DNA from 3 places in the Cupriavidus sp. JZ107 genome. Region 1 is predicted to be linked to each of the others. Evidence: predicted binding sites of a transcription regulator. Region 1 holds the regulator's gene; each other region holds the start of a gene.
The links. The regulator HrcA, encoded in region 1, represses chaperone genes, less so after heat shock. The targets are predictions, from matches to a motif close to TTAGCACTCNNNNNNNNNGAGTGCTAA.
Positions count from the first base shown of each region.

Region 2: groES (co-chaperone GroES) is a predicted target of HrcA. The motif match lies at 2,328-2,354, and genes of this name have one in related genera.
Region 3: rpoH (RNA polymerase sigma factor RpoH) is a predicted target of HrcA. The motif match lies at 1,704-1,730, and genes of this name have one in related genera.

Region 1 covers NZ_CP096481.1:2,221,143-2,225,351, forward strand. The annotation lists gene M1D55_RS19690 (RNA-binding S4 domain-containing protein) at 1-233, opposite strand, end outside; gene hemH (ferrochelatase) at 230-1,345, opposite strand; gene hrcA (heat-inducible transcriptional repressor HrcA) at 1,410-2,447, opposite strand; gene M1D55_RS19705 (NAD kinase) at 2,550-3,467, shown strand; gene recN (DNA repair protein RecN) at 3,551-4,209, shown strand, end outside.
Region 2 covers NZ_CP096481.1:898,274-902,482, forward strand. The annotation lists gene M1D55_RS13670 (alpha-amylase family protein) at 1-686, shown strand, start outside; gene M1D55_RS13675 (sensory rhodopsin transducer) at 735-1,133, shown strand; gene M1D55_RS13680 (TIGR03885 family FMN-dependent LLM class oxidoreductase) at 1,174-2,151, shown strand; gene groES (co-chaperone GroES) at 2,456-2,746, shown strand; gene groL (chaperonin GroEL) at 2,855-4,209, shown strand, end outside.
Region 3 covers NZ_CP096481.1:2,959,580-2,963,788, forward strand. The annotation lists gene ybiB (DNA-binding protein YbiB) at 1-405, shown strand, start outside; gene M1D55_RS22980 (pirin family protein) at 607-1,482, opposite strand; gene rpoH (RNA polymerase sigma factor RpoH) at 1,861-2,757, shown strand; gene M1D55_RS22990 (NCS1 family nucleobase:cation symporter-1) at 3,127-4,209, shown strand, end outside.

The DNA of each region.
Region 1 (4,209 bases):
CCGCGGGCCGGGGCGATGCCCTTGACCACCAGCTCCCAGCGCTGCTGATGGGCGTCGATGCGCACGGTGTCGCCCGGCTTGACCTCGCGCGAATTCTTGCATGGCTGCCCGTTGACCTCTACCCGGCCCCGCTCGACGGCCTCGGCCGCCAGCGAACGGGTCTTGAAGAAGCGCGCGCACCACAGCCACTTGTCGATCCGCTGCCGCGCATCGTCCTCGTACGACGGATTCATGCCGCGGCCCCCCTTGCCTGCGCCAGCGAGCGCCTCGCTTCCAGTTCGTGCGCATGCGGCAGGCGCAACGGCCAGCCCTGCATATGCTGCAGCGCGATCTCCGACAGCGCGGTGATCCAGAACGGCGCATCGTTCAGGCACGGAATGAAGTGGAATTCCTTGCCGCCGGCGACCTTGAATTCGGACTGTCCTTCCATCGCGATCTCCTCCAGCGTCTCGATGCAGTCGGCCGGAAAGCCCGGGCAGAATACGTCGACCCGCGCGGTGCCGACCTTGCCCAGCTCGGTCAGCGTCGGCGCCGTATAGGGCTGCAGCCACTCTGCCTTGCCGAAGCGCGACTGGAACGTGACCTGGTACTGGCCGGGCTGCAAGCCCAGCGCCTCGCCCAGCATGCGGCCTGTCTTCAGGCATTCGCAGTGATACGGATCGCCCAGCTCGAGCGTGCGCCGCGGCACGCCGTGGAAGGACAGGATCAGCCGGTCGCCGCGCGCGAAATCCGGGGCCCCATGCTGGGCCCAGTAGGCGCCGACCTGCTGGTGCAGCGCGCCCAGATAGGCCGGGTGGTCGTGAAAATGTTTGACCAGCCGCAGTTCGGGCTGATTGCGCCATTCGCCGAGCACGCGAAACAGTTCGTCAAACGCGGTCGCGGTGGTGGTGCCGGAATACTGCGGGTACATCGGCAGCGCCAGGATGCGCTCGCAGCCCTGGCGACGCAGCGCCTCCATCACCGAAGGGATCGACGGGTTGCCGTAGCGCATCGCGCAGGCCACCGTCACGTCATGCCCCTGCTGCGCCAGCAGCTGCTGCAGCGCATGCGCCTGCCGCTCGGTATGGACCAGCAGCGGCGAGCCGGTCCGGTGCGCCTCGCGCAGCCAGATCGATTCGTACTTCAGCGCCGACGCGCGCGAGCGCAGCGGCAGGATCAGCCCGTACAGCACCGGCAACCAGGCCGCGCGCGGAATCTCGACCACGCGCGGATCGGACAGGAACTGTTTCAGGTAGCGGCCGACCGCCTTGGGGGTCGGCTCGTCCGGCGTGCCCAGGTTGATCAGCAGGATCGCCGTGCGGGGCGCCTGCCCATGGCGGTAGGCCGGTTCTGCGGTAAAGGTCATAGGGATTCCGGTATCGCCGGGGCACGAAGGCCGCCCTGCGCGTGGCGGCCCGCCCTGGCCGCCATCAGTTCTGGCTGCTCAGCGCGCTCGACAGCAGCCGCGCCGTGATATCGACGATCGGGATCACCCGGTCATAGGCCATCCGCGTCGGGCCGATCACGCCCAGCGTGCCGACGATCTGGCCGTCGACCTCGTACGGCGCGGTGATCACGGCCATGTCCTCGAGCGGCACCAGCCGGCTCTCGCCGCCGATGAAGATCTGCACGCCCTCGGCGTGGCTCGACACATCGAGCAGCTGCAGCAGGCTGGTCTTGTGCTCGAACACGTCGAACAGCCGGCGCAGCTTGTCCATGCTCGAGGCCAGGTCCTCGACCTCGAGCAGCTTGCGTTCGCCCGAGATATAGACCTGCTCGTCCTCGTCGGCCATCGCGCTGCTGCCGGCCTCGACCGCGGCCTGCATCAGTTCCGACATGTCGATGCGCAGCGCCTTCAGTTCGTCGCGCAGCCGCTCGCGCACGGTGTCGAAGCGCATGCCGGCGTAATGGGTGTTGATGAAATTGGCCGCCTCGACCAGCTGCGACGCGCTGTAGGGCAGCTCGGTCTGGATGATGCGGTTCTGCACGTCCCCTTCCGGCGTCACGATGATCAACAGGATGCGCTTGTCGGACAGGCGCATGAATTCGATCTGCCGGAAGGCCTGCGCGCGGCGCGGGGTCATCACCACGCCGGCGAACTGCGACAGGTTCGACAGCGTGCGCGCGGCCGACGTGATCATGCGCTGCGGGCTCTGCTCCTGCGCGCCGAGTTCGCCCTGGATCAGACCGGCCAGCTTGGTGCGGTCGAACTGGGTATCGAGCGGCTGGGCCGTCAGCATGGTATCGACGAACAACCGGTAGCCGCGCGGGGTCGGAATGCGCCCCGCCGACGTGTGCGGGCTGGCGATGAAGCCCATCTCTTCCAGGTCCGACATCACGTTGCGGATGGTCGCCGGCGACAGGTCCAGTCCCGAGTACTTCGACAGCGTACGCGAGCCGACCGGCTGCCCTTCGGCGATGTAGCGCTCGATCAGGGTCTTGAGAAGGGTTTTCGCTCGTTCGTCCATGGTGTCCCGATTTTACGCAAGTTTTGCGCGGTGGGGCTCGCTCTGGCACTCGCCCCCCGGGCCGTGCTGACAATGGTCATGGCGGTATGGTCTAATCCGGGCATGTCTGCACACCCCAAGTCCGGCGCCGCGCACGCGCCCTTTCGCACGGTCGCCCTGGTCGGCAGGTATTCGACCGCGGGCATCGAAGGTCCGCTCGAGGAACTGGCGGCCTGCATCCTGCGCAACGGCCAGGACGTGGTGTTCGAACGCGAGACCGCGCTGGCGACCGGCCTGACGGACTACCCGGCGCTGTCCGCCGAGGAGATCGGCCGCGAGGCCGACGTCGCGGTGGTGCTCGGCGGCGACGGCACGCTGCTCGGCATCGCGCGCCAGCTGGCCGGCTTCTCGGTGCCGCTGATCGGCGTCAACCATGGCCGCCTCGGCTTCATGACCGACATCCCGCTGGAGGATGTGCAATCGGTGCTGCCGGCCATGCTCAGCGGCCACTACGAGCCCGAGAACCGCATGCTGCTCGAATCGCGCGTGATCCGCGACGAGGCCGTGATCTTCTCCGCGCTGGCCCTGAACGACGTGGTGGTCAATCGTTCGGGCATCTCCGGCATGGTCGAGCTGGCGGTCTCGGTGGACGGCTACTTCATGTACAACCAGCGTTCGGACGGCCTGATCGTGTCGACGCCGACCGGTTCGACCGCCTATGCGCTGTCGGCCGGCGGGCCGATCCTGCATCCGACGCTGTCGGGACTGGTGCTGGTGCCGATCGCCCCGCATGCGCTGTCGAACCGGCCGATCGTGCTGCCGCACGACGCCGAGGTGTCGATCGAGGTCGCCACCGCGCGCGATGCCAGCGTCAACTTCGACATGCAGTCGCTGACCTCGCTGCTGCCGGGCGACCGCATCGTGGTGCGCCGCTCGGCCAAGACCATCAACCTGCTGCACCCGGTCGGCTACAACTACTACGCGACGCTGCGCAAGAAGCTGCACTGGCACGAGTACCCGACCGAAGACAACCGGCTCTGAGCGCAAGCGTCCCGCATCGTCTGCCGCCCGCCCCAGCCGGCCCCGATCCCTCCCCTAGTCATCGCCGCCCTCCGTCTCCGAAGATGCTGCGCAGCCTGTCCATCCGCGATTTCGTCATTGTCGATACGCTCGACCTCGACTTTTCCGCCGGCTTCACCGTGTTCACCGGCGAGACCGGTGCCGGCAAGTCGATCCTGATCGATGCGCTGGCGCTGGTGCTCGGCGAGCGCGCCGATGCCGGCGTGGTGCGCGAGGGCGCGGCGCGCGCCAGCGTCAGCGCCACCTTCTCCACGCACCCCGCGCTGGACGCCTGGCTCAACGAGCAGGCGCTGGCCGAGGACGACGGCAACGTGCTGCTGCGCCGCGTCGTCGATGCCAACGGCCGCAGCAAGGCCTTCATCAACGGCAACGCGGCCACGCTGGCGCAGCTGCGCGAGGTCGGCGACCAGCTGGTCGACATTCACGGGCAGCACGCGCATCAGCTGCTGCTGCGGCCGGACGCGCAGCGTCTGCTGCTCGACGCGCATGCCGGCCTGACCGCGCAGTCGGCCGCGGTCGCCGAGGCCTGGCGCACCTGGCGCGCCTGCGTGCGCCAGCGCGAGGCGGTCGAACAGCAGTCGCGCGAGATGCAGCTCGAACGCGAGCGGCTCGAATGGCAGGTCGGCGAGCTCGACAAGCTGGCGCCGCAGCCCGATGAATGGGAGGCGATCCAGGCCGAGCACAAGCGGCTGTCGCACGCGGC
Region 2 (4,209 bases), 1.3 Mb from region 1:
GCGAGGCCGAGCGCGAAGAGGTGATGCAGCGCTTCGCGCCGGATCCGGACATGCGCGTCTACAACCGCGGTATCCGCCGCCGGCTGCCGCCGATGCTTGACGGCGACCAGCGCCGCATCGCGCAGGTCCATGCGCTGCTGTTCTCGCTGCCCGGCACGCCGATCCTGCGCTACGGCGAGGAGATCGGCATGGGCGAGGACCTGTCGCTGAAGGAGCGCCACGCGGTGCGCACGGCGATGCAATGGTCCGACGAGGTCAATGGCGGCTTCTCGCCCGCCGATCCCGAATCGCTGCCGGTGCCGGTGATCCGCGAGGGCCCGTTCCGCTACGACCAGGTCAATATCTACGACCAGTTGCTGCGCGACGATTCACTGCTGGCGAAGACCGGCAAGATGATCCGCGCGCGCGTTGGCATGCCGGAGATCGGTTATGGCGAATGCACGGTGATGGAGGTCGGCTGTCCGTCGGTGCTGGCGCTGCGGCACGAGCTGGACGGGCAGGTGGTGTTCACGTTCGCCAATCTGTCGGACAAGGACGTCGAGGTGAAGCTGCCCGAGGTCGAGGTCGGCGAGCTGCGCGACATGCTGGTCGATGGCCCGTACCCGCCGGCGCAGACCGCGCATACGCTGAAGCTGCGCGCCTACGGCTACCGATGGCTGCGGCAGCGGCCGTGCTTCGGGCCGTGATCGGCAGCATCAGTCCGGCAAAGACAGCGACAACCAGGGAGAAACGCGATGGAAGCGATCGGACAACGGCGCTGGGTCATTGCGGAAGGCTATCTGCCGCCGACCGACCCGGCCGCCAGCAGGCAATTGAACAGCCATGAAGCGGCCTGCCTGCTCAATACCGGCGATGCCCCGGCCCATGTCACGGTGACGATCTTCTATGCGGACCGCGAACCCGTCGGTCCGTACCGGCTCACGGTGCCGGCGCGCCGCACCTTGCATCTGCGCTTCAACGATCTGCGCGACCCCGAGCCGATCCCCGAGGACACCGACTACGCCAGCGTGATCGAGTCCGATGTGCCGATCGTCGTGCAGCACACCCGGCTCGATTCGCGCCAGGCCGCGCTCGCGCTGATGACCACGCTGGCCTATCCGGTCCCGGCCTCGGTGTCCGCGGCGTCCGGCTGACCGCGCCGCACCCGATCCCCATTTCGCCCAGGAGTCCGCCATGCCCTTGATCGGCTATCACGCCTCGCACGAACAGTTCTCGCCGGGCGACCTGCTGCGCTATGCGCGCGCCGCGCAGCTGGCCGGTTTTACCGCGCTCAGCAGCTCCGACCACTTCCATCCGTGGAGCGAGCGGCAAGGGGAGAGCGGCCATTCCTGGTCCTGGCTCGGCGCCGCGATGGCGACCGTCGACCTGCCGACGGGCGTGGTCGCCTGTCCGTTCGGGCGCTACCACCCGGCCGTGGTGGCCCAGGCCGCCGCGACGCTGGAGGCGATGTTCCCGGGCCGCTTCTGGATCGCGCTGGGCACCGGCGAGGCGCTGAACGAACACATCACCGGCCGGCCGTGGCCGCCCAAGCCCGAGCGGCAGGCGATGCTGTCCGAGTCGGTGGACGTGATGCGCGCGCTGTGGCGCGGCGAGGAGGTGACGCACCGGGGCAGCATCGTCGTCGATCGCGCCCGGCTGTACACGCTGCCGCAGCGTCCGCCGCCGATCTTCGCCGCCGCGCTGACCGAGCAGACCGCGCGCTGGGCGGGACAGTGGGCCGACGGCCTGATCACGATCTCGGCGCCGCGCGAGACCATGCGCGCGGTCATCGACGCCTTTCGGGAGGGCGGCGGCGGAGGCAAACCGGTGCATATCCAGGCCAAGATCGCCTACGCCGACCCCACGCAGGGCGACGAGGCCGCGCGCCGCATGGCCTACGAGCAGTGGCGCACCAATGTGTTCGACAGCGAGACCGCGGCGAACCTGGCGACCCCGGCCGAGTTCGATGCCCGCGCCCGCACGGTGTCGCCGGACGACATCGAGCGCGCGGTCCGGATCTCCTGCGACGCCGCGCAGCAGGCCGCCTGGCTTGCCGAAGACCTGGCGATGGGCGCCGACGCGGTCTTCCTGCACAACGTCTGCGGCAACCAGCAGGCCTGGCTCGACGCCTGCGCGCAGACGGTGCTGCCGCAACTGCGGGGCGGGGTCTGAACCCGCCTCGTTGGCACCCGCTGGCGACATTCGCCTGAAAAAACCGGGCCGCACAATATAAGAGACAATGCCCGCCGGGCCTTGCACCGCGCGGGCCCGGGGCAAATTCCCTGCTTTTGTGCGGGTAAACCCGTATTCAGGCCTCGTCTTGAAAACCCGAAACCCCGTCCCTATAATTAGCACTCGCCGGGTGCGAGTGCTAACAGCGTGCTGTAATCTCCATCCGGCGTCCGATTTCAAGGGCCTCCGCAGTCCCGCGGCGGCCACTTTGCAAATAAATGCTCACTTGTACTAAGGAGTCCGTATGAATCTGCGTCCTTTGCACGACCGCGTGATCGTCAAGCGTCTGGACAACGAAACCAAGACCGCTTCCGGCATCGTGATTCCCGACAATGCTGCCGAGAAGCCCGATCAGGGCGAAGTGCTGGCCATCGGCCCGGGCAAGAAGGATGACAAGGGCGCGTCGATCGCCCTCGACGTCAAGGTGGGTGACCGCGTGCTGTTCGGCAAGTACGCCGGCCAGACCGTGAAGGTGGATGGCCAGGAACTGCTGGTCATGCGCGAAGAAGACATCATGGCGGTCATCAACAAGTGATGTCGCTGTCCGGGCGCCGCGCGTCCGGAACCCCCGGGGCGCACGGTTTCGCCGCTGCGGCGATCGCGCCCGGGACTTTTCCCGTACAGAATTCTGGAGATCTAGAACATGGCAGCTAAAGACGTAGTGTTCGGCGACAGCGCTCGCCACAAGATGGTCGAAGGCGTGAACATCCTGGCCAACGCGGTCAAGGTGACCCTGGGTCCGAAGGGCCGCAACGTGGTGCTCGAGCGCAGCTTCGGCGGCCCGACCGTGACCAAGGACGGCGTGTCGGTCGCCAAGGAAATCGAGCTGAAGGACAAGCTGCAGAACATGGGCGCCCAGATGGTCAAGGAAGTCGCTTCCAAGACCAGCGACAACGCCGGTGACGGTACCACCACCGCGACCGTGCTGGCCCAGTCGATCGTGCGCGAAGGCATGAAGTACGTTGCCGCCGGCATGAACCCGATGGATCTGAAGCGCGGCATCGACAAGGCCGTGGGCGCCGCCGTCGAAGAGCTGAAGAAGCTGAGCAAGCCGACCACGACCAGCAAGGAAATCGCCCAGGTTGGCGCGATCTCGGCCAACAGCGACGAAGTGATCGGCAAGCTGATCGCCGAAGCGATGGACAAGGTCGGCAAGGAAGGCGTGATCACCGTTGAAGACGGCAAGTCGCTGGCCGACGAGCTGGAAGTCGTCGAGGGCATGCAGTTCGACCGCGGCTACCTGTCGCCGTACTTCATCAACAACCCGGACAAGCAAGTCGTCCAGCTCGACAACCCGTTCGTGCTGCTGTTCGACAAGAAGATCTCGAACATCCGCGACCTGCTGCCGGTGCTGGAGCAAGTGGCCAAGTCGAGCCGTCCGCTGCTGATCATCGCCGAAGACGTCGAAGGCGAAGCGCTGGCGACCCTGGTGGTCAACAACATCCGTGGCATCCTGAAGACCGCCGCCGTCAAGGCGCCTGGCTTCGGCGACCGCCGCAAGGCCATGCTGGAAGACATCGCCATCCTGACCGGCGGCACCGTGATCGCCGAGGAAGTCGGCCTGACGCTGGAAAAGGCCACGCTGCAAGACCTGGGTCAAGCCAAGCGTGTCGAGATCGGCAAGGAAAACACCATCATCATCGACGGTGCCGGTGACGCCGCCGCGATCGAAGGCCGTGTCAAGCAGATCCGCGCCCAGATCGAGGAAGCGACCTCGGACTACGACCGCGAGAAGCTGCAAGAGCGCGTGGCCAAGCTGGCCGGCGGTGTTGCGGTGATCAAGGTTGGTGCCGCCACCGAAGTCGAAATGAAGGAAAAGAAGGCACGCGTCGAAGACGCGCTGCACGCCACCCGCGCTGCCGTTGAAGAAGGCATCGTCCCGGGCGGCGGCGTGGCCCTGCTGCGTGCCCGCGCTGCGATCTCGAGCCTGACCGGCGAGAACCCCGACCAGAACGCCGGCATCAAGATCGTGCTGCGCGCGATGGAAGAGCCGCTGCG
Region 3 (4,209 bases), 740 kb from region 1:
ATGCTGCAGCCGGTCGGCGCGCACACGCCTGCCGAGGCGCTGCGGCTGTACAGCTACACGCACCCCGAATACCGCGAGACGCTGACCGATTACTTCTCGCACGAGCCGGCCAACGTGCTGCTGGCGCGCGGCACCGAGGGCGAGGTCGTGGCCGACGCCCGCCGCGGCAGCCGCATCGACTGGCTGCACGACGGCCATCAGCGCACGCTGGTGGACCCGATGTCGGGCTCGGTCGCCGACGTGCCGGCGCTGCCGCCGGGCACCGACGTGGCGCTGACAGCCGCGTGGATCCGCCAGGTGCTGGCGGGGGCCGTGCCGGTGCCCGCCCCGATCGCGACGCAGATCGAGACGATCCGCGGTTGCCTGCGCGACAGCGCGCGGGTCAGCTGGGTCAGTCCGCTGTAGCGACTTGGGTACGCACCACTCGATCCTTGCTCCCCTCTCCCGTCCGCGGGAGAGGGGGCCGGGGAGCGAGCAAAGGCGTCACCATGGCGAGCGGCGGGCGGCATAGCGACTGCCCTTCCCTCTCCCCCAGCCCCTCTCCCGCAAGCGGGAGAGGAGAGCCGTCAAGCGTGGGCCAGGAGTGCCCTCATGTCATTGGCTCTGTCAGACCCGCCGCGGCGGCAGCGGAATCCGCTCGGTCTCGCCCGGTACGTGCGGGAACTCGTCGTTCTCCCAGCGCCGCGCCGCCTCTTCGATCGCCTCGCGGGTGCTGGCGACAAAATTCCAGAAGATATGCCGCCGGCCGTCGACCGGTTCTCCGCCGAGCAGCATCAGCCGGGACGGCTCCAGCGCCGTGACGGTCGCCTCGGCGCCGGGCGTCAGCACCGCCAGGTGCTCGGCCGGCAGCGCGATGCCGTCGATCGCGGCGGCGCCATCGACCAGATAGAGGCCGCGCTGCTCGTGCTCGGGCGGAATCGCCAGGCTGGCGCCGGCGTCGAGCTCCAGCGCGGCGTACAGCGTGCGGCTGAACACCTGCACCGGCGAGCGTGCGCCGAAGGCGTCGCCGGCGATCACGGTGATGCGCGCGCCGCCGTGGACCAGCCGCGGCAGCGTGTCGGCCGGATGGTGGAAGAACGACGGCGAGACCGTCTCGTGCTCGCGCGGCAGCGCGACCCAGGTCTGGATGCCGTGCAGCCGCGGGCCGGCGTCGCGGGCGGCCTGCGGCGAGCGCTCCGAATGGACGATGCCGCTGCCCGCGGTCATCCAGTTGACGTCGCCGGGCCGGATGGTCTGTTCGCTGCCGACGCTGTCGCGATGGACGATTTCGCCTTCGAACAGATAGGTGACGGTGGCCAGCCCAATATGGGGATGAGGGCGCACATCCATGCCCTTGCCGGGCTCCAGTTGAACCGGACCCATGTGGTCGAAGAAGATGAACGGCCCAACGGTTTGTGCGGCGGCGGAGGGCAGCACCCGCCGCACCGAGAAGTCGCCGATATCTCTTACATGCGGTTTCAACAAATGTTCAATGGCGGACATGGCAGACACTCCAAGGGCGTGGCGGATCGACGCAATGCTGGCAAGTGTAGCCTTTGCGGCCCGATGGCATGGTCCCTGCAGCAGAACCGGCACGGGCGCCGGCCCTCTAATGAACTTGTGTCCGTCTTCGCAGCGATTTCCGGGCGACTTCCCAGCAACCTGGAGCGCTATGGAATTTTTCCTCCGATATTCTGGAACTATCGTAGCGGACCGGACTCCAATTAGCACTCACCCGGCTGGAGTGCTAATATGCGTTGCATTGCAGTGTGGGAAGCGCCGGCCACGACGCCGTCGATGCTTCCGACACGCGGGCACGCCGCCCGCCGGATGCGAAAGGAGCCCTGAGTGAACGCAGTCCTGTCTGCCGATTCGATCACCATGAACAACACCCTGCCGATGGTGCCGCAGCGCGCCAACAGCATGGCCCTGACCCTGCCCTCCGGGCTGGGCAATCTCGACAGCTATATCCAGGCTGTCCACCGTATTCCGATGCTCACCGCCGAGGAGGAGCAGCGGCTCGCGCGCGAGCTGCGCGATCACGACTCGGTCGAGGCGGCCCGCCGCCTGGTGATGTCGCACCTGCGTCTGGTCGTGTCGATCGCCCGCCAGTATCTGGGCTATGGCCTGCCGCACGCGGACCTGATCCAGGAAGGCAATATCGGCTTGATGAAGGCCGTCAAGCGCTTCGACCCGGACCAGGGCGTGCGCCTGGTGTCGTACGCGATCCACTGGATCAAGGCGGAGATCCACGAGTACGTGCTGCGCAACTGGCGCATGGTCAAGGTCGCGACGACCAAGGCCCAGCGCAAGCTGTTCTTCAACCTGCGCAGCCACAAGCAAGGCGCCCATACCTTCACGCCGGACGAGATCGACGCGGTCGCCCGCGAGCTGAACGTCAAGCCCGAGGAAGTGATGGAAATGGAAACCCGGCTGTCGGGCGGCGATCTGGCGCTGGAAGGCCAGGTCGACGACGGCGAGGAGGAGTTCGCGCCGATCGCCTATCTGGCCGACAACCACAACGAGCCGACGCGCGTGCTCGAGGCCAAGCGCCAGGACCGGATGCAGGTCGAGGGCCTGGAACAGGCGCTGACCAAGCTCGATCCGCGCAGCCGCCGCATCATCGAGGCGCGCTGGCTGCAGGTCAACGACGACGGCTCGGGCGGCGCCACGCTGCACGAACTGGCCGACGAGTTCGGCGTGTCGGCCGAGCGCATCCGCCAGATCGAGTCCGCCGCGATGAAGAAGATGAAGGGCGCGCTGCAGGCCTTCGCCTGATGGGCGCCGCCCGCAGGCCATAAACGGCAAGCCACAAGCCAGCCGCTGGCTCCCCGCATGCGCGGGGGTGACGGCGGCGACAAGGGCCGGGTTCCGCAAGGACCCGGCCCTTTTGTTTTGCCGCTTCGGCGCCGCACCGCACCTGGGCGTGCCCCCTCCGACTCGGGGTTTGCCCGCATCCCGCGGCCGTGATGTTGACAATCACGCGGCCGTGATCTACAAATCCGTACACAACTACAACAGATTTTGTAGACAATTCTGTCTACAAAATAAATCCTGAGAGCGGATTCCCGATCCTTCGATCCACACCGCCCATCCGGCGCCTTCCGCGCGCCTACCACCGCATGGCATCGCCTTGAGGAGACAAGCATGATGCACACCACCGCGCCTGCCGCCGCCGAGCTGCAGGACAGCGCGTCCGTCCACCATGGCAACGCGCTGATCAAGCCATCGTATGACGAACGGCTGACCAACGAAGACCTGGCGCCGCTGAAGAAGCAGACCTGGAGCACCTACAACATCTTCGCGTTCTGGATGTCGGACGTGCACAGCGTCGGCGGCTACATCACCGCCGGCAGCCTGTTCGCGCTGGGCCTGACCAGCTGGCAGGTGCTGGTCGCGCTGCTGGTCGGCATCGTCATCGTGCAGTTCTTCTGCAATCTGGTGGCCAAGCCGAGCCAGGTCACCGGCACCCCGTATCCGGTGATCTGCCGGGCCTCGTTTGGCGTGCTCGGCGCCAATATTCCGGCGGTGATCCGCGGCCTGATCGCGGTGGCGTGGTACGGCATCCAGACCTATCTGGCCTCGTCGGCCTTCCTGGTGCTGGCGCTGCATTTCTTCCCGTCGCTGGCGCCCTATGCCGACGTCAAGCTGCATGGCTTCGCCGGGCTGTCGACGCTGGGCTGGGCGGCCTTCATGACGCTGTGGGTACTGCAGGCGCTGGTGTTCTGGACCGGCATGGAAACCATTCGCAAGTTTATCGACTGGGCCGGCCCCGCTGTCTATGTGGTGATGATCCTGCTGGCGATCTGGCTGGTGAACAAGGCCGGCTGGAGCAACGTCAGCTTCACGCTGAGCTTCGTCAAGTACAGCGGCTGGGAAGCGGTGCCGGTGATGCTGACCGCGATCGCGCTGGTGGTGTCGTACTTCTCCGGTCCGATGCTGAACTTCGGCGACTTCTCGCGCTACGCGAAGAACTTCGGCGCGGTCCGCAAGGGCAACTTCTGGGGGCTGCCGATCAACTTCCTTGGCTTCTCGCTGCTGACCGTGATCACGACCTCGGCCACGCTGCCGGTGTTCGGCAAGCTGATCACCGATCCGGTGGAGACCGTCAGCCATATCGACAGCACCTTCGCGATGGTGCTGGGCGCGCTGACCTTCATGACCGCCACCATCGGCATCAACATCGTCGCGAACTTCGTGTCGCCGGCGTTCGACTTCTCCAACGTGTCG